4 regions of the Kitasatospora sp. NPDC002543 genome follow, and region 1 is predicted to be linked to each of the others. Evidence: riboswitches for the same ligand, from Rfam matches in the RefSeq annotation. Region 1 holds a riboswitch; each other region holds the start of a gene.

Region 1 (4,203 bases):
TGTACAGCGAGGGGGTGGCGACCCCGGCCCGGGCGGCGACGGCCGCCAGGGTGAGGGCCTCGGGGCCCTGCTCGTCGATGAGGGTGAGGGCGTGGTCGACGACCTGGTCGGGGGTCAGTCCTACGCGGGGCATGGGTTCGGGCTCTCCGTACGGATGGGATCGGGCGGACGGGTCGGGCGGGGTGCGGCCGGGCAGGGGCCCGCGGGCTCAGCCGAGTTCGGCGAGGAACGGCAGCAGGGCGTCCGCGGTGGCCGCCGGGTTGTCGGCCATCGGGTAGTGCCCGGACCCCTCGATCATCGCCTTCCGGGCGCCGAGTGCGGCGGCCTGCCGGTCGGCGACCAGCTCCGGCTTCGGGAAGTCGGGGTCCTTGTCGCCCATGACGACCAGCGCCGGGCACCGCACCGCGGCCGTCCAGCCGACCGGCGCCGAGTCGCCGTGGACGTACCCGCGGGTGGCCGCCTTGCGCCCCGGGGTGCGCAGCGCGGCGACCAGCCCGTCCACGTACGCGTCGAAGTCGGCGGGCTTGGCGCCGGGGAAGGCCATCCGGCGCAGGTAGAAGCCCCAGGAGGCCGGCCAGTGCACGAGGGCCGCGCCCAGCAGGCCCATGGCGCCGCGCATCAGGGCGCCCGGCGGCGGGTTCTCGACGAAGGCGTCGATCAGGACGATCCCGGCGACCCGCTCGGGCGCGTCCCCGGCGGCCCTGACGACGGTCGCCCCGGTGTAGGAGTTCCCGGCGAGGACGGCGCGCTCGATGCCGAGGTGGTCGAGCAGGGCGAGGACGTCGCCGGCGATGGCGGCCGGGCCGTAGTCGTCCCAGGCGATCGAGGACTCGCCGAAGCCCCGCAGGTCCATGGTGACGACCCGGTGGCCGGCGGCGGTGAGCAGCGGGCGCAGGTGCCGGTACGCGGCCCGGCTGTCGAGCATGCCCGGCAGCAGGACCACGGGGGTGCCCTCGCCGTGCCGGGTGTCGTCGAAGGCGATCCGGCCTCCGGGGACGGTCAGGTACTGGGTGGTCGGGGTGGTGGTGCCGTTCACGGGGTCCTCCTCGGGCCGCCGGTGCGGGGCATCGGCGGTGCCGCCGATAGCCATAAAGCTAAGGCTAATAGCCTTAGCCGTCAAGCGGTCGGCGGCGCACCGGAGCGGACGGGGCGGGGAGCGGACGGGGGAGGAGTGGACGGGGCGAGGGGGGCGCGGGAGGAGGGGGCGGTGCCGTGCGGGGGCGGTGCGGTGCGGGGGCGCGGAGCGGTCAGACCCCCTCGACCTTGAACGGGTCGTGCTCGCTGAGCAGCTTCTCCAGCCGGGCCTGGTCCACCCGGGTGACCATCTCGTTCGACTCCTGCCGGTCCCGGATCACCTTCGCCAGCGTGAACGCGGAGGTGACGGTGTAGAGGAGTCCGATCCCCAGGAAGGCCCGGGTCCACCCGCCGACCGGCAGGTAGGCGATCCCGGCGGCGAGTGCGGTGCCCGACAGGGCGAAGGACAGGACGGACTGGATGTAGTACGCGGACGTGGTGCGGCTCTGCATCGGTGCGCTCATGGCGTCAGGATGCGGCCGTCGGATCGGACCGCACATGAGTATGGGTACTCAGATGGGGCCGTGCATGAGGGGCCGTTCGTTGACGTCCGATCATCTGTCCGCGGGCTGCTCCGAACGGATGGCTTGGAATCAGAGCCTCCTAGGATTAACGTTTGATAACGCAGCGCGGTTGTCAACGCCGTAACCAGACGGCACCGTGCGCCGTCGCCTAATCCCGACGACCGGCCCCCGGGCAGGTCAGGGAGCCGGGGAACCACGTTCCTTGGGGTGAATCGGCGGGGCTCCGGCCCGGCCGTAGGAGACCTTCCTGCTCCGAACCCGTCAGCTAACCCGGTAGGCGCGAAGGAAGGAAAGGAGCGCGCCTCCGTGGCGTCGACGCACACCCCGGCACACCCGGTCGGCCCCGCAGCCGGTACCCAGCTCCTCGACCACCCCGGCACGGACGGACCCGAGCCCTTCGGCCCGGACGACTTCGCCGCGGAGGCCGAGACCAACCGCCACCGGATGCCGCGTCAGACCCGCGGAGCCTCCCCGCTGCTCGGCGTCACCGCCGTGGCCGCCACCCTGGGCGCCACCGGCTTCGCCTCGGCGACCCCGGCCGCCGCCCCCGCCATCGAGGCCCCGGACGAGACCCCGCTCGCCCTCTCCGCGGACCCCGGCCTCGCGCTCGCCGCCCGCATCCAGAGCCAGGCCGACAGCCAGCGCACCGCCGCCGAGGAGACCGCCCGGCTCCAGGCCGCGCAGGAGGCCGAGGCCAAGGCCGCCGCCAAGGAGGCCGAGGCCAAGCGCGCCGCCGAGGAGGCCGAACGGGCCAAGGCCGCCGCGCTCGTCCTCCCCGTGGACGACTACCGGCTCTCCGCCCACTACGGACAGAGCGCCCGCTACTGGGCCAACCTGCACACCGGCCTGGACTTCGCCGCCGACACCGGCACCCCGGTCCACGCGCTCGGCCAGGGCACCATCACCTCGGCCGGCTGGGCCGGCTCGTACGGCTACCGGATCGTCGAGACCCTGCCCGACGGCACCGAGATCTGGTACTGCCACCTCTCCGCGATCACCAAGGGCTCCGGCAAGGTCGCCGCCGGCCAGCAGATCGGCAAGGTCGGCGCGACCGGCAACGTCACCGGCCCGCACCTGCACATGGAGGTCCGCCCCGGCGGCGGTGCCCCGGTCGACCCGGAGCCCTGGCTCCAGCAGCGCGGCCTCAACCCCTGACGCACCCGCGGAAGCCCCCGAGCCGGAGCCGCGGCACCGGCCCGGGGGCTTCCCGCGCGGCCACTCACTCCTCGGCGGGCAGCTGCGCCAGGTACGCCTCGATCTCCTCCGGGCCGGGCTCCGGCGCCAGCTCCGGGAACTCCGTCACCAGCAGCCGCGGCAGTCCCGGCACCGTCCACCCGCCGAGCAGGTCGAGCGCCGCGTCGACCGCCGCCTCCTCGAACCGCCCGAAGTCCCCGGCCAGTTCGTCCGGCATCGGCCGGCCCAGCGCGGTCAGCTCGGCCAGGTTGCGGTAGCTGCGCCGCATCAGGCCCTGCTCCAGCAGCCGCCGCGCGCCGTCCGTGGCCATGCCGACCGACAGCACCCGGCCCGGGCCCCAGCCCTGCTCGTCCGGCTCGTCCAGCCAGCCGGCCGGAGCCAGCGCCTCGAACGCGGCCAGCCGCTCCTCCTCCGGGAGCTCCCCGAAGCCGGCCAGCCAGTCCCGCACCGCCGCCCCGTCCGTCACGTCCACCCCGTACGCGTGCAGCAGCAGCGCGTACAGCCGGGGCCAGGTCACCAGGTCGGCGCGGCGCAGCAGCCCGGCCGCGACCTCGCCCTGCCACTCGGCCTCCGCGTGCAGCCGCTCCTGGCGCTTGGCGTTCAGCCGCCGGGCCGCCCGCTGGTGGTCGACCAGCAGCCGGACGGCGTCGCCGTAGGCGAGCGGGTCCTCCTCGGGCGCGGGTTGGACGTACAGGTGGAGGCGCTCGTACAGCAGGTGCTCCACCGCGCCGGAGGTCAGTTCGGGCCAGCCGTCGTGCATCCTGCCCTCGCCCAGCTCCAGCAGCGCCAGCACCGCGCGCAGCGGCCCCTCGGCCACCGGCGCGCGGCCCTGCTCGGCCGCCCAGGCGAGCAGGTCGGCGGCCTTGGTGCGCGGGGCGAGCCGCAGGTCTTCGTCGTTCATAGTCCGAACGGTAGCCGCCGGGCGGGGATAGGGTCGGCAGCCATGGTCCCCGTACGACTCACCGGCCCGCGACTGGCCGTCCGCGAGTACCACCACACCGAGGAGGACGTGGACGCGCTGCACGCGCTGTTCGGCGACCCGGAGGTCACCCGCCACCTGCCCTTCGGGCCGAGCGGCCGGGAGGACTGCGCCGACCAGATCGAGCTGTACCTGGAGGAGGCGATGGCCGAGGAGCGGGACACCTACCGGCTCGCCGTCACCAGGCTCGCCGACGCCGGGGAGCCGGACGACGCGACGCCGATCGGGCAGGCCTCGCTCACCCTCGAAGGACACCGCGCCGCCGGGATCGGGTGCGTGCTGGCCCGCGGCTGCTGGGGCCGCGGCTACGCCCGCGAGACCGTCGGCCTGCTCTGCGGCCTCGCCTTCGGCGCCCTGGACCTGCACCGGCTGACCGCCCGGGTCGCGGTGGCCAACGCGGCCTCCGTCCGGGTGCTCACCGGGCTGGGCTTC
Region 2 (4,203 bases), on a different contig from region 1:
ATCATCCGCACCGCGGCGGCCAGCGCGGCGGCGCCGCGCTCGGAGGCCGGCGGGGCGGTGCCGAGGTCCAGCCGGTCGGTGCCCCGGGTGGCGCGCTGCTCGGCGTCCCGGGCGTCCTGGGCCGTGATCCGGGCCCGTTCGGCGGGGCCCAGGCCGTTCAGCAGCTTCTGCGCCCTGGCCAGCCGCTGCTGGATCTCCTGCTTGGTGTCGGCGAGCGAACGACGGGTCAGGTCCAGCTCGGCGAGCTTGTCGGCCGCCTCGGTGCGGCGCTGGTCGAGCCGGCGCTGCCGGGTGACCAGCTCGTGCACGGTCTCCTGCTGGCGCACGGCGGCCTGGCCCTGGGTGCGGGCGCGGGCCAGGTAGCCCTCCGGGTCGGGCGAGAGGATGAGCTGGGCGGTCTGGGTCATCCCGCCGCCGCGGTACTCGGCGCCGGCCACCGTCGCCAGGTCGCCGCGCAGCTCGTTGAGCTGGTCCTGGGCCACGGCGATCTCGCCCTGGAGGATCGTGGTCTCGCCCTGGAGCCGCCGCTGGGCCTCCTGCGCCGCGTTGAACTTCTCGGACGCCTGCTCGGCCTCGTCGTACAGCTGCTCCACCTGCGTCTTGACGTCCTGACGGTCGGCCGGGTCCGGGCTGCCGGGGGCGGCCTGGGCACGGCCTCCGGCGGCCACGCCCAGCGTGGTGGCGGCGGCCGCGGTCAGCACCAGCGCCCGGGCGAGCAGTTGGGAACGGCGGTGCACGGGCATGGCGGCAGCGGCTCCAATCCTGCGGCGCGGCCCCCGCCGCCGCACCACGACGGGCGGCCGTCGAGCGGGGAGTCCGGTGGCAGACGTTAGCGAGTCAGGGCAACCGATTCCAAACCCTTCCGAACCCGAATATTCGACCGCCAATCGGACATCAGATCGGCCCGCCGGAAAAGCCGCAGGCCCGGCCTTCCCTGGGGAAGGCCGGGCCCGGAGGCGTTCGAGCGGGGATCAGACCCGCACGATGGAGGTCAGCGGCATGTTGGTGACCGCCTCGTAGCGCACGTTCGTCCCGGTGCGGGGCGCGTGCAGCACCTGGCCGTTGCCAGCGTAGATGCCGACGTGGTGGGCGTCCCCGTAGAAGATCAGCAGGTCGCCGGGCTGGGCCTGGGAGAGGTCCGTACCGATCCGGGTGCCGGCCGAGGCCTGCGCCTGGGAGGTGCGCGGCAGCGACACGCCGGCCTGGTTGAACGCCCAGACCATCAGGCCGGAGCAGTCGAAGGAGCCGGGGCCGGTGGCGCCCCAGACGTACGGGCTGCCGATCTTGGACGCGGCGGCCGAGAGGGCGGCGGCACCGCGCGAGCTGCCCGGGGCCACCTTCACCGGGGAGGAGGCGGTCGAGCCGGTCGAGGCGGACGAGCCCGACGAGCCGCCCGACAGGTCGCTGCGGCTGTTGTCGCGCGAGGCGCGGTCGGCCTGCGCCTGCTGCGCGGCGGCGGCGTCGGCCTTGGTCTTGGCGTCGGCCGCGGCCTTCTCCTCGGCCTGGCGCAGCGCCTGGCGCTCCTGCTCGGTCAGCGTGTTGAGCAGGTCCTGGGCCGCCTTCAGCTTGCCCTGGACGTCCTCCTTGGCGGCCTTCAGCTGCTGGGTGGTCGACTCCAGCTCGGCGAGCTTGCCCTGGGCCTCGTTGCGGTCCTGGTCGAGCTTGCGCTGCTGCGCCTGGAGCTCCTTCAGCTGACCCTTCTGGGTGTCACCGGCCTGGTTCAGCGCGCCGGCCTGGCTGAGGAAGGTGTCCGGGCTGGACGAGAACATCAGCTGGACGGTCGGGGATATCCCCCCGTTGCGGTACTGCTCGCCGGCGATCTCGGCCAGTCCGCCCTGGAGCTCGGTGACCTGGGCCTGCTGACGGGCCACCTGGTCCTGCAGCCCGGAGACCTGCTTCTCCAGCTCCTGCTGCTTGGCCTGGGCGGCGTTGTAGTTCTCGGTCGCGACCTCGGCCTGCTCGTTGAGCTGGTCGACCTGGCCCTTGACCTGGTCCTTGGTCGGCTGCGGGTCGGCGTGGGCGCCCTGTGCGGACAGCACGACGGCCGCGGCGGCGACACCGGTCAGGATCGAGACGCGGGCCCGGCCTGCGGGCTTGGGACGACGATGGGACGCCACGAAGGCGGACTCCTTCTTCCTACGTCCGCCTACCGGGTGAGCTGACGGGTTCGGGCCGGAAGCATGCCCTACGACGCCTCACGGCCGTTCCACCGGCCGACCTGGCGCCGATTCACCCCGGAGGAACGTGGTTCCCCGGCTCCGCTCCGCAGCGCCCCCGATTGCTGGGCTCCCCTGTCGGGCAGTCGTTTCGACCTGCCCCGCTGCCTCACGAACTCGACGGTAACCACCGCCGCCACCCTGGCTGGGCGATCGACAGTGCGGTGGTTCGGAGCATGACCCTAGTAACTGAACCGTGATCCGTTCAAATCCTTGTCAGAAAAAAGACAGAAGATTACCCAAGTTCCTTTGTGAAAATGACCGATGGTGACCACTGGTGCACACATGGCTGATCACTTCTCAGCATGTGGTCACAAAGGGGCGGAAGCCGAACGCCACCCCCCGCACGAGGGGTGGCGCTTTTCACAGGCCCCCCGACGGAGGCCTCCGGCGTGTCGGGCCGTCAGACCCGGCGGATGGTGTTGATCGGCATCGCGTCGGCCTTCATCACCTTCACCACGTCACCGGTGTGCGGCGCGTGGACCACCATGCCGTTGCCGATGTACATCCCGACGTGGTGCATGTCGGAGCCGTAGATCACCAGGTCGCCCGGCTGGGCCTGGTCCAGCGACGGCACCCGGGTGCCGTAGTGGCCCTGCTCCTGCGAGGTGCGCGGCAGCGAGACGCCGGCCTGCCCGTACGACCAGACCATCAGGCCCGAGCAGTCGAAGGTGGTCGACCCGGTGGCGCCCCAGACGTACGGCGAACCCTGCTTGCTCATCGCCTTGGACAGCGCCACGGCCGCGTAGCCGCTGGCCTGCGGCAGGCTGCCGAGGTCGACCCGGTCGGCGCCGCGCGAGGCGCGGTCGTCCTGCGCCTGCTGGGCCTTCAGCGCGGCGCGGTCGGAGGCGCTCAGCGAGTTCAGCAGGTCCTGGGCGGCCTTCAGCTTGGTGTTGACGTCCGCCTTGGCCTGGTTCAGGTCCTTGGTGGTGGTGTCCAGCGAGGCCAGCACGGCGGCCGCCTCGGTCTTCTCCTGGTCCAGCCGGCGCTGCTGGTCCAGCAGGCCCTTGAGCGCCTCGGCCTGACTGGTGCTGGCCTGCTGGACGGTGGAGGCCTTCTCCAGGTAGCCGGACGGGTCGGAGGAGAGCATCAGCTGGACGGACGGGTCGATGCCGCCGGCGCGGTACTGCTCACCCGCCACCTCGGCGAGGCCGCCCTGGAGCTGGGTCATCTGCTCCTGGCTGCGGGCCACCTGGTCCTGCAGCTGGTCGGACTGCTTGCGCAGCTGGTCGGCCCGCTCCTTGGCGCCGTTGTACTTCTCGGCCGCCTGCTCCTGCTCCTCCTGGAGCTGGTCGATCTGCGCCTTGACGTCGGTCTTGTTCGGCTGCGGCGCGGCGTGCGCGGCCACCTGGGCGGAGAGGGCGACCGCGGTCGCAGCGGCGGCGGTGAGCACGGAGATCCGTGCGCGGCTCGGCTGCTTGGGACGGCGGTGGGAGGCCAAGGGACCGGCTCCTTCTCCATCGGACTCACCTGATGGGATGAGATTCCGGAAAATAGGTTTGACGCCAGACACTAGTGAAGATCTATCCGTTCTGCCACTCCCCCGAAGGCGTGAACCTCACTCCCCACACTGACTTCACCGGACCCGCACAACGCCCCGGAATCCCCTCTGACCAGGCATCATGAGGCCCGGGCCGAGGTCACGGCCGGGCCAGCCGATTGAGCAGCAGCACCGATGCCACGGGGCGCGCGCCCGCCTTCCGCACGCCCTCCGCGACCTCCCGGTCGGTGGAGACCACGACCACCGGACGGCCCTGCGGCTCGGCCCGCACCAGACGGCGGATCAGCTCGTCGGCCGTCTCGCCGGTCCGGCTGAACCGCACCCGGACCCCGCGCGGTGGCGCCATGATCACCGGGACGTCCAGGTCCTGCCCGTCGAAGACGCAGGTGACCTCCGCCTGCGTCCGCTGGGCCAGCATCGCCAGCCCGCCCAGCAGCCGGATCCGCTGCTGCTCCAGCGGCAGCGCCGGATAGCCGGTCTTGGTCA
Region 3 (4,203 bases), on a different contig from region 1:
GCCGAGCGGGGTGGAGGCCTGGCTGGTGACCAGGTACGCGGACGCCCGGCAGGCGCTGGCGGACGGCCGGTTGTCGAAGAACCCGGCGCACCACAGCGAGCAGGCGCACCGCACCGGCCGGGTGGGCATCCCGGGGGAGCGGCAGGCGGACCTGATGACCCACCTGCTGAACATCGACCCGCCGGACCACACCCGGCTGCGCCGGCTGGTGTCCAAGGCGTTCACCCCGCGCCGGGTGGCCGAGTTCGAGCCGCGGGTGCAGCAGCTCACCGACCGGCTGATCGACGGCTTCGCGCAGCGCGGTTCGGCTGACCTGATCCACGAGTTCGCCTTCCCGCTCCCCATCTACGCGATCTGCGACATGCTCGGGGTGCCGGCCGAGGACCAGGACGACTTCCGCGACTGGGCCGGGATGATGATCCGTCACGGCGGGGGGCAGCGCGGCGGCGTGGGCCGGGCGGTGAAGCGGATGCGGGCGTACCTGCTGGAGCTGATCCACCGCAAGCGCGCGGACCTCGGGGACGACCTGATCTCGGGCCTGATCCGGGCCAGTGACCACGGGGAGCACCTGACCGAGAACGAGGCCGCGGCGATGGCCTTCATCCTCCTGTTCGCGGGTTTCGAGACCACCGTGAACCTGATCGGCAACGGCACGTACGCGCTGCTGCGCAACCCGGAGCAGCGCCGGCTGCTGCAGGAGTCGGTGGCACGCGGGGAGAGCGCGCTGCTGGAGACCGGGATCGAGGAACTCCTGCGCTACGACGGGCCGGTGGAGCTGGCGACCTGGCGGTTCGCGACCAGTCCGCTGACCATCGGCGGGGTGGACATCCCGGTCGGCGACCCGGTGCTGGTGGTGCTGGCCGCGGCGGACCGCGACCCGGCCCGGTTCGCGGCGGAGAACACCCTGGACCTGGCCCGGGCGGACAATCCCCACCTGGGGTTCGGGCACGGCATCCACTACTGCATCGGCGCCCCGCTCGCCCGGCTGGAGGGGCGGGCCGCGCTGGCCACGCTGCTCTCCCGGCTGCCGGACCTGCGGCTCGCGGAGAGCCCGGAGAACCTGCGCTGGCGGGGCGGCCTGATCATGCGTGGGCTGCGCGAACTGCCGGTGGAATTCAGCCCGGAGAGCCGCTCCCCGCACGCCCCTCCGACCGGTTCTCCGGCCACGTCTCCGCAGGCCCCTTCGGAGGCCTCGAAGGGCTGACCGGACGTCGCCGATCGCCTGTCGGGTGCGGTGTGAACACCCATCAATCCGGACATAACGCCGCTGTTGGTAGGCGATCGGACACGGGCCGTAATTCTCGTGTGATATCGACGATATGAGCTTGTGATTGATCTGAAGATCTGTCTACTCTCCCTGGAGTTCGCAGCTGCGGACCCCGTACGCGGAACGCCGAATCCTGCCCGCCGCGCCACGGGAAACCGACCAGAACCCTGGGCAGGGGCGGGGGAACCAGGTTTGTTGCCGTCTCCCCACGGCTTGGGGTGAAGCCGCCCGAGCGGAGTCGTCTCCGCGCACGGCGGCCGGGCCACCTCCCGGTCCGAACCCGACAGCTCACCTCGCAGGCGTGCGGAGAGGGACCTCTTCATGCTGTTCGTTGGAACTGGCCGCCACCGTCGTCGCACCCAGGCCGAGAAGGCCATCGCCGTCGCCGGTGTGGCCGGCGTCGGACTCGCGATGCCGCTCCTCACCGCCACCGGCGCCTCCGCCGCCCCGGCCTCCACCTGGGACGCCGTCGCCCAGTGCGAGAGCGGCGGCAACTGGAGCATCAACACCGGCAACGGCTTCTACGGCGGCCTCCAGTTCACGTCCAGCACCTGGAAGGCGTACGGCGGCGCCGCCTACGCGCCGCAGGCCAACCAGGCCAGCAAGGCCCAGCAGATCTCGGTCGCCGAGAAGGTGCTGGCCTCGCAGGGCCCGGGTGCCTGGCCGGTCTGCTCGCAGAAGGCCGGTCTGACCAAGGGCGGTGCCCCGGCCGCGGTTGACACCTCCTCGGACAGCAAGCCGCAGTCCGCTCCCAAGCAGCAGGCCCCGAAGCCCGCCGCCAAGCCGACCGAGAAGCCGGTCGCCCAGAAGCCCGCCGCCCAGAAGCCGGCGCAGAAGCCCGCCGCGCAGCCGGTCCAGCAGGCCGCCCCGCAGCAGCAGGCCCAGCCGCAGGCCCCGGGCTTCTCCGGCAAGGCCGGCTGGGACGCCGACGCCAAGGTGTACTGGTACCAGAGCAACGGCGCCTGGTACTGGACCAGCCACCAGAGCGTCTACCAGCAGTACGCCGGCCAGGCCGCCGCTCAGCCGCAGTACGCCCCGCAGGCCCCGCAGGCCGCCGGCCACGACTACACCGTCCGCGCCGGTGACACCCTGTCGACCATCGCCACCGCCCAGGGCGTCTCCGGTGGCTGGCACGCGCTGTACGAGCAGAACCACTCCACCGTCGGCGGCGACCCGAACCTGATCATGCCGGGTCAGGTGCTGCACGTCGGCTGAGCCCTCGTGCCGCCGAGCCGCTGAGCCCTCGTGTCTTCAAGCGGCCGGACCGCCTCCGCCGGCACCGCTCCGCCCCGACGTCCGAAGGGGACCGGCCCTACCGGTCCCCTTCGTCCGCATTCGCCCTTCCCGGTGGGACAAGCTGGGACAAGCAGGTGAACTACCGGTGGGTAGCGGGGCCACACGCTGAGACGGCACCGAGGCGGAGGTGGCCCCGGGAGCCCGGGCGGTTAGGCTCTGGTCGTAACGACTCCGCAATCGTCCTGCTGACAGCACCACCGTCAGACCGGACCCTGCTTCCGCAAGGAGATGCCTCGTGCCGTCCATCGATGTCGTCGTAGCCCGTGAGATCCTCGACTCGCGCGGCAACCCCACGGTCGAGGTCGAGGTCGGCCTCGACGACGGCAGCACGGGTCGTGCCGCTGTCCCGTCGGGTGCCTCCACCGGCGCCTTCGAGGCGCTGGAGCTGCGTGACGGTGACAAGAACCGCTACTTCGGCAAGGGCGTCGAGAAGGCCGTCCTGGCCGTCATCGAGCAGATCGGCCCGGAGCTGGTCGGCTACGACGCCACCGAGCAGCGGCTGATCGACCAGGCCATGCTGGACCTGGACGCCACCCCGGACAAGTCCTCGCTCGGCGCCAACGCCATCCTGGGCGTCTCGCTGGCCGTCGCGCACGCCGCCTCCGAGGCCAGCGACCTGCCGCTGTTCCGCTACCTGGGCGGCCCGAACGCGCACGTCCTGCCCGTCCCGATGATGAACATCCTCAACGGCGGGTCGCACGCGGACTCCAACGTCGACATCCAGGAGTTCATGATCGCCCCGATCGGCGCGGAGTCCTTCTCCGAGGCCGTCCGCTGGGGCGTCGAGGTCTACCACACGCTCAAGGGCGTGCTGAAGGAGCGCGGCCTGTCCACCGGTCTGGGCGACGAGGGCGGCTTCGCCCCGAACCTGGACTCCAACCGCGAGGCCCTGGACCTCATCGTCGAGGCCATCCAGAAGGCCGGCTACGTGCCCGGCCGTGACGTCGCGCTGGCCCTGGACGTCGCCTCCTCCGAGTTCTACGAGGACGGCGCCTACCAGTTCGAGGGCAAGGAGCTCACCTCCGCCGAGCTCATCGAGTACTACGCCGAGCTGGTCGCCGCCTACCCGCTGGTCTCCATCGAGGACCCGCTGGACGAGTCGGACTGGGACGGCTGGAAGGCCATGACCGACAAGCTGGGCGACAAGGTCCAGCTGGTCGGCGACGACCTGTTCGTCACCAACCCGGCCCGCCTGGCCCGCGGCATCGAGACCGGCACCGCCAACGCGCTGCTGGTCAAGGTGAACCAGATCGGTTCGCTGACCGAGACCCTGGACGCCGTCGAGCTGGCCCAGCGCAACGGCTACCGCTGCATGATGTCGCACCGCTCCGGCGAGACCGAGGACGTCACCATCGCCGACCTGGCCGTCGCCACCAACTGCGGCCAGATCAAGACCGGTGCCCCGGCCCGTTCCGAGCGCGTCGCCAAGTACAACCAGCTGCTGCGCATCGAGGAGATCCTCGACGACGCCGCCGAGTACGCCGGCCGCGGCGCCTTCCCGCGCTTCCGCGCCGCCGAGTGATCAGCGCGCCGAGCACGAGGGCCGGGCGCTCCTGCTAGCGCACGCCTGACCGGTGCCCCGCCGTCCACCCCGTAGGGTGGACGGCGGGGCACCGTCGCGACCAGGAGGGGATACGGGA
Region 4 (4,203 bases), on a different contig from region 1:
GTACATCGCGGTGGACTCGAAACCCACCCAGGACCAGAACGCGAAGAACAGGCCGAGCCCGGCCGCCGCCGGCCCCGAACTCCCCACCCCCTTCAGCGCGTTCAGCGGGTTCACGGCGGCCACCGCGATCCCGTCCGGACCGCCGCCGGAGAACAGCACCGCGAACGACACCGCGCTCAGCACCCCGATCTCCAGCACCAGCGCGACCCCGAGCACCCTGGCCGTCAGGTGCAGGTCGAACCAGGCCATCACCCCGATCACCGCCGCCCCGAACAGCGCGTACCAGCCCCAGCCCAGCTCCACCCCCAGTTGGGAACGGACCAGCCCGCGCAGCGAGTACGCGAAGAAGCCGAGGGCCGAGGCCTCGGTGACGACGTACGCGAGCACCGCGAGCAGCCCGGCCGCCATCCCGACCACCCGGCCCAGTCCGTGCGAGACGTAGCCGTAGAACGCGCCGGCCGCGGTGATGTGACGGGCCATCGCCACGTAGCCGACCGAGAACACCGTCAGCACCACCGTCGCCACGATGTACGCGGCGGGCGCGCCGGCCCCGTTGCCCTGCCCGACGATGATCGGCAGGTTGCCGGTCATCGCGGTGATCGGGGCGGCGGTGGCGAGCGCCATGAACACCACCCCGACCAGGCCGACCGAGTCCGCCTTCAACCGGTCGACGCCGCCCGGGCCGAGCCGCTCCCGTCCGGCCGTCTCCCCCGCCACGCCCCCGCTCCGGACCGCCATCCGGCCTCCTCGCCTCACTGACCCGCCCCACCGCCGGACCGGCCGGGCGCTGACCGCCCGCCAGCATGGCGCCCCGCAGGAGCCCGGCGCTTCAGCCGATCACCCGGCAGTGCGCCGGAGTTGACGCTTCGTTCGACCGCTGGAACACCCCGGGCGGCCCCGGGAACGAAAGCGGCCGGCCCGGCCGCACGAGGAGGTCCTCGTGCGGCCGGGCCGGCCTGGGCGTGTCCCGCGCCCATGTCCGCCGTGCGGCGATCACCCGGTCGAGCGGTCACCCGACATGACCATCCCGGGCGATCGGTTCGCCCGCAGCAGCGGTGGTTCCTGGTACCCCGGAGCTCTCGGGGTCAGAGCGCGACGCCGTGCGCGCGCAGGTAGGCGACCGGGTTGATGTCCGAGCCGTACTCCGAGCCGTTGCGGATCTCGAAGTGCAGGTGCGGGCCGGTCACGTTGCCGGTGGCGCCGGAGAGGCCGATCTGCTGGCCGGCGGTGACGGTCTGACCGATCCTCACACCGATCGAGGAGAGGTGCGCGTACTCGGCGTAGTGGCCGTCGGCGAGCTTGATCTCGACCTCGTTGCCGTAGGCGCCGCCGTTGCCGGCCTTGACCACGACGCCGTTGGCGATCGCGCGCAGCGGGGTGCCGGTGGAGGCGACGAAGTCCTGGCCGGTGTGGTGGCCGGAGGCCCACATCGAGCCGGCCACGCCGTAGGCGGTGCCGAGCCTCGGGTTGGCCAGCGGGGCGACGAAGCCGGAGGTGGCGGCGGCGACCGGAGTGGCGGTCACGGCCTGGGCCGGCGTGGCGACCTGGAGCTGGGTCTGGAGCTGCGCGGACGGCTTGGCGGCCTCGGTCTGCACCTGGACCTGGGCCTGCGGCTTGGCGGCCTGGGTCGCCGGAGCCGCCGGAGCGGCGGGCTTCGCCGGCGTGGCGGGCTTCGCCGGAGCGGCCGGCTTGGCCGGAGCGCCGGCATGGCCCGGCAGCGCGAGCTGCTGGCCCGGGAAGATCAGGTTCGGGTCGGCGCCGACGACCGAGCGGTTCCGCTCGTACAGCGCGTGCCAGCCGCCCTCGACGTTCCGGGCGTCGGCGATCTTGGACAGGGTGTCGCCGCCGACGACGCGGTAGCTCTCCTGCGCGGCGGCCTGGGCCGGGGCGGGGGCCTGCGCGGCCGGCTTGGCGGCGGCGGCGGCCGCGGCCGGGGCGGTGTGGGCCTGGGCGCTCATCGCGGTCACGAGCGGGAGGGCGAAGGAGACACCGGTCACGGCGGTGGCGATGCCGATGCGGGCGGCGCGGGGCAGGGCGATACGACGAGCCTGTGCAGGCATGGAAGTTTCCTCTCCGACGCCTGCGAGGTGAGCTGTCGGGTTCGGGCTGGAGTTGCCCGGCCGCGTGTGCGGCTTCACCCCTAGCCGGTCCTGGACGCCCGCGCCCTGAGGCGCGAACTCCGGTCCGGCGACTTACCTGTGGGTCCCCCGCTCCTGCCGTACAGAGTTCGTTTCGAACCACCGGGCAGCGGCAGGACTCGGCGTTCCACCCGGCGGATCCGTCCGGACTGGCCGGGCGGTCGCTGAACTAAAACCCATCCGTTCGGGTGAAGCAATGTCGATCTTTGAAAACGCAACGATCCCCCCTGCCCCGGTGACCCTCCGCAGGCCCAGGCCCACGATACGTACACAATCCATTCACCCCGCGCCACTGATCCACGACCCTGCGCCGAGATCGCCGACACTGCGCAGCCGCCCGCTCACGCACCGCCCACCCCCAACACACCCACCGGTGACCCTTGTCACTCGCGCCCCGGCAGCGCAGGATTCGCCCGTGACCACCTCCGAGGCCGGCACCCTGCGCTTGGGCACCGCGCAGGGCCGCTGGGTACTGATGGCAACGGTGCTCGGCTCCAGCATGGCGATGCTCGACGGCACCGTGGTGAACGTCGCCCTGCCCCGGATCGGCGCCGACCTCGGCGCCTCCCTGGCGTCCCTGCAGTGGACGCTGAACTCCTATCTGCTCACCCTGGCGGGCCTGATCCTGCTCGGCGGCGCGCTCGGCGACCGGTACGGGCGGCGCAAGGTCTTCCTGATCGGTGTGGTCTGGTTCGCCGTCGCCTCCGCGGCCTGCGCCGCAGCGCCGAACATCCACGTGCTGATCGCCGCCCGCGCCGTGCAGGGCATCGGCGGGGCGCTGCTCACCCCCGGCTCGCTCGCCATGCTCCAGGCCGTCTTCCACCCCGACGACCGCTCGGCGGCGGTCGGCCTCTGGTCCGGCCTCGGCGGGGTGTCGGCCGCGGTCGGCCCCTTCCTCGGCGGCTGGCTGGTGGACGGCCCCGGCTGGCGCTGGATCTTCCTGCTGAACCTGCCGCTGGCCGCCGCCGTGATCGCCGTCACCACCCGGTCGGTGCCGGAGAGCCGGGACGAGGCCGCCTCCGGTCGCTTCGACGTGCTCGGCGCCGTGCTCGCCGCCCTCGCCCTCGGCGCGGTCACCTACGCGCTGACCGCGGCCGGCGAGGGCCTGTCCCCCGCCGTCTGGGTCAGCGGGGTGCTGGGGCTGGCGCTCGGCGCCGCCTTCGTGGCGGTCGAGCGCCGCGCCCCCGAACCGATGCTGCCGCTGGGGCTGTTCTCCTCCCGGCTGTTCACCGCGGTGAACCTGGTCACCCTGTGCGTGTACGCGGCGTTCAGCGGCGTCTTCTTCCTCCTGGTGGTGCAGCTCCAGATCGTGTCCGGCTTCTCGCCGCTGGTCTCGGGCTTCGCCCTGGTGCCGATCACCGTGCTGATGCTGACGCTGTCCGCGCGCGCCGGACGCCTCGGCAAGCGGATCGGCCCGCGTGTCCCGCTGACCGTCGGCCCGCTGCTGTGCGCCGCCGGGGTGCTGCTGATGCTGCGCATCGGCCCCGACTCCTCGTACTGGGTGGACGTGCTGCCCGCCGTCGCGGTGATGGGCTGCGGGATGACACTGCTGGTCGCGCCGCTGACGGCGACGGTGCTGGCCGCCGTCGAGGTCCGGCACGCGGGCATCGCCAGCGGGGTCAACAACGCCGCCGCCCGCGCGGCCGGCCTGCTCGCGGTGGCCGCCCTGCCGGCGCTGGCCGGGCTGAGCGGCGACGCCTACCGGGTGCCCTCCTCGGTCGACTCGGCCTTCCACACCGCGATGCTGATCTGCGCCGGTCTGCTGGCGGCCGGCGGGCTGATCGCCGCCGCGACCGTACGGGGCAACGTCCTGGCCCCCGAGGCGGCGCAGCCGGTGGCCGAGCCGAACTGCGACTGGCCGTGCGGCCCCACCGCTCCGCCGCTGGACCCGGGCCACGTCCCCACGACGCGCGAGGGACCCGCCACCGGTCCGGCGGCAGGGCCCTCGGCTCAGGCCTGACGAGGGCCTGACGACACGTCAGAGAATGTCGGCCGGCGCGTACTTGGCGGCGTCCGGGTAGGCGGCCGCGACGGCCTCCACCTGGCGGACGACCTCCGCGACCTG

Evidence for each region. A riboswitch is a leader RNA that binds a small molecule or an ion and turns the genes downstream of it on or off. The one in region 1 is predicted to bind cyclic di-AMP.
Region 2: linked by a shared signal. The riboswitch ahead of ACWD4P_RS16235 (NlpC/P60 family protein) and the one ahead of ACWD4P_RS17525 (M23 family metallopeptidase) in region 1 are both predicted to bind cyclic di-AMP.
Region 3: linked by a shared signal. The riboswitch ahead of ACWD4P_RS36160 (transglycosylase family protein) and the one ahead of ACWD4P_RS17525 (M23 family metallopeptidase) in region 1 are both predicted to bind cyclic di-AMP.
Region 4: linked by a shared signal. The riboswitch ahead of ACWD4P_RS10085 (M23 family metallopeptidase) and the one ahead of ACWD4P_RS17525 (M23 family metallopeptidase) in region 1 are both predicted to bind cyclic di-AMP.

The regions. Positions count from the first base shown of each region.
Region 1 covers NZ_JBSFWR010000036.1:43,861-48,063, forward strand. The annotation lists gene ACWD4P_RS17510 (TetR/AcrR family transcriptional regulator) at 1-133, opposite strand, end outside; gene ACWD4P_RS17515 (alpha/beta fold hydrolase) at 209-1,090, opposite strand; gene ACWD4P_RS17520 (YiaA/YiaB family inner membrane protein) at 1,248-1,538, opposite strand; cyclic di-AMP (ydaO/yuaA leader) riboswitch at 1,734-1,892, shown strand; gene ACWD4P_RS17525 (M23 family metallopeptidase) at 1,905-2,753, shown strand; gene ACWD4P_RS17530 (hypothetical protein) at 2,818-3,693, opposite strand; gene ACWD4P_RS17535 (GNAT family N-acetyltransferase) at 3,736-4,203, shown strand, end outside.
Region 2 covers NZ_JBSFWR010000032.1:55,449-59,651, reverse strand. The annotation lists gene ACWD4P_RS16240 (NlpC/P60 family protein) at 1-743, opposite strand, end outside; gene ACWD4P_RS16235 (NlpC/P60 family protein) at 972-2,117, opposite strand; cyclic di-AMP (ydaO/yuaA leader) riboswitch at 2,128-2,281, opposite strand; gene ACWD4P_RS16230 (C40 family peptidase) at 2,620-3,657, opposite strand; gene ACWD4P_RS16225 (NYN domain-containing protein) at 3,857-4,203, opposite strand, start outside.
Region 3 covers NZ_JBSFWR010000157.1:2,236-6,438, forward strand. The annotation lists gene ACWD4P_RS36155 (cytochrome P450 family protein) at 1-1,204, shown strand, start outside; cyclic di-AMP (ydaO/yuaA leader) riboswitch at 1,415-1,583, shown strand; gene ACWD4P_RS36160 (transglycosylase family protein) at 1,589-2,482, shown strand; gene eno (phosphopyruvate hydratase) at 2,799-4,085, shown strand.
Region 4 covers NZ_JBSFWR010000016.1:48,076-52,278, reverse strand. The annotation lists gene ACWD4P_RS10090 (APC family permease) at 1-738, opposite strand, end outside; gene ACWD4P_RS10085 (M23 family metallopeptidase) at 1,086-2,060, opposite strand; cyclic di-AMP (ydaO/yuaA leader) riboswitch at 2,063-2,200, opposite strand; gene ACWD4P_RS10080 (MFS transporter) at 2,614-4,098, shown strand; gene purB (adenylosuccinate lyase) at 4,117-4,203, opposite strand, start outside.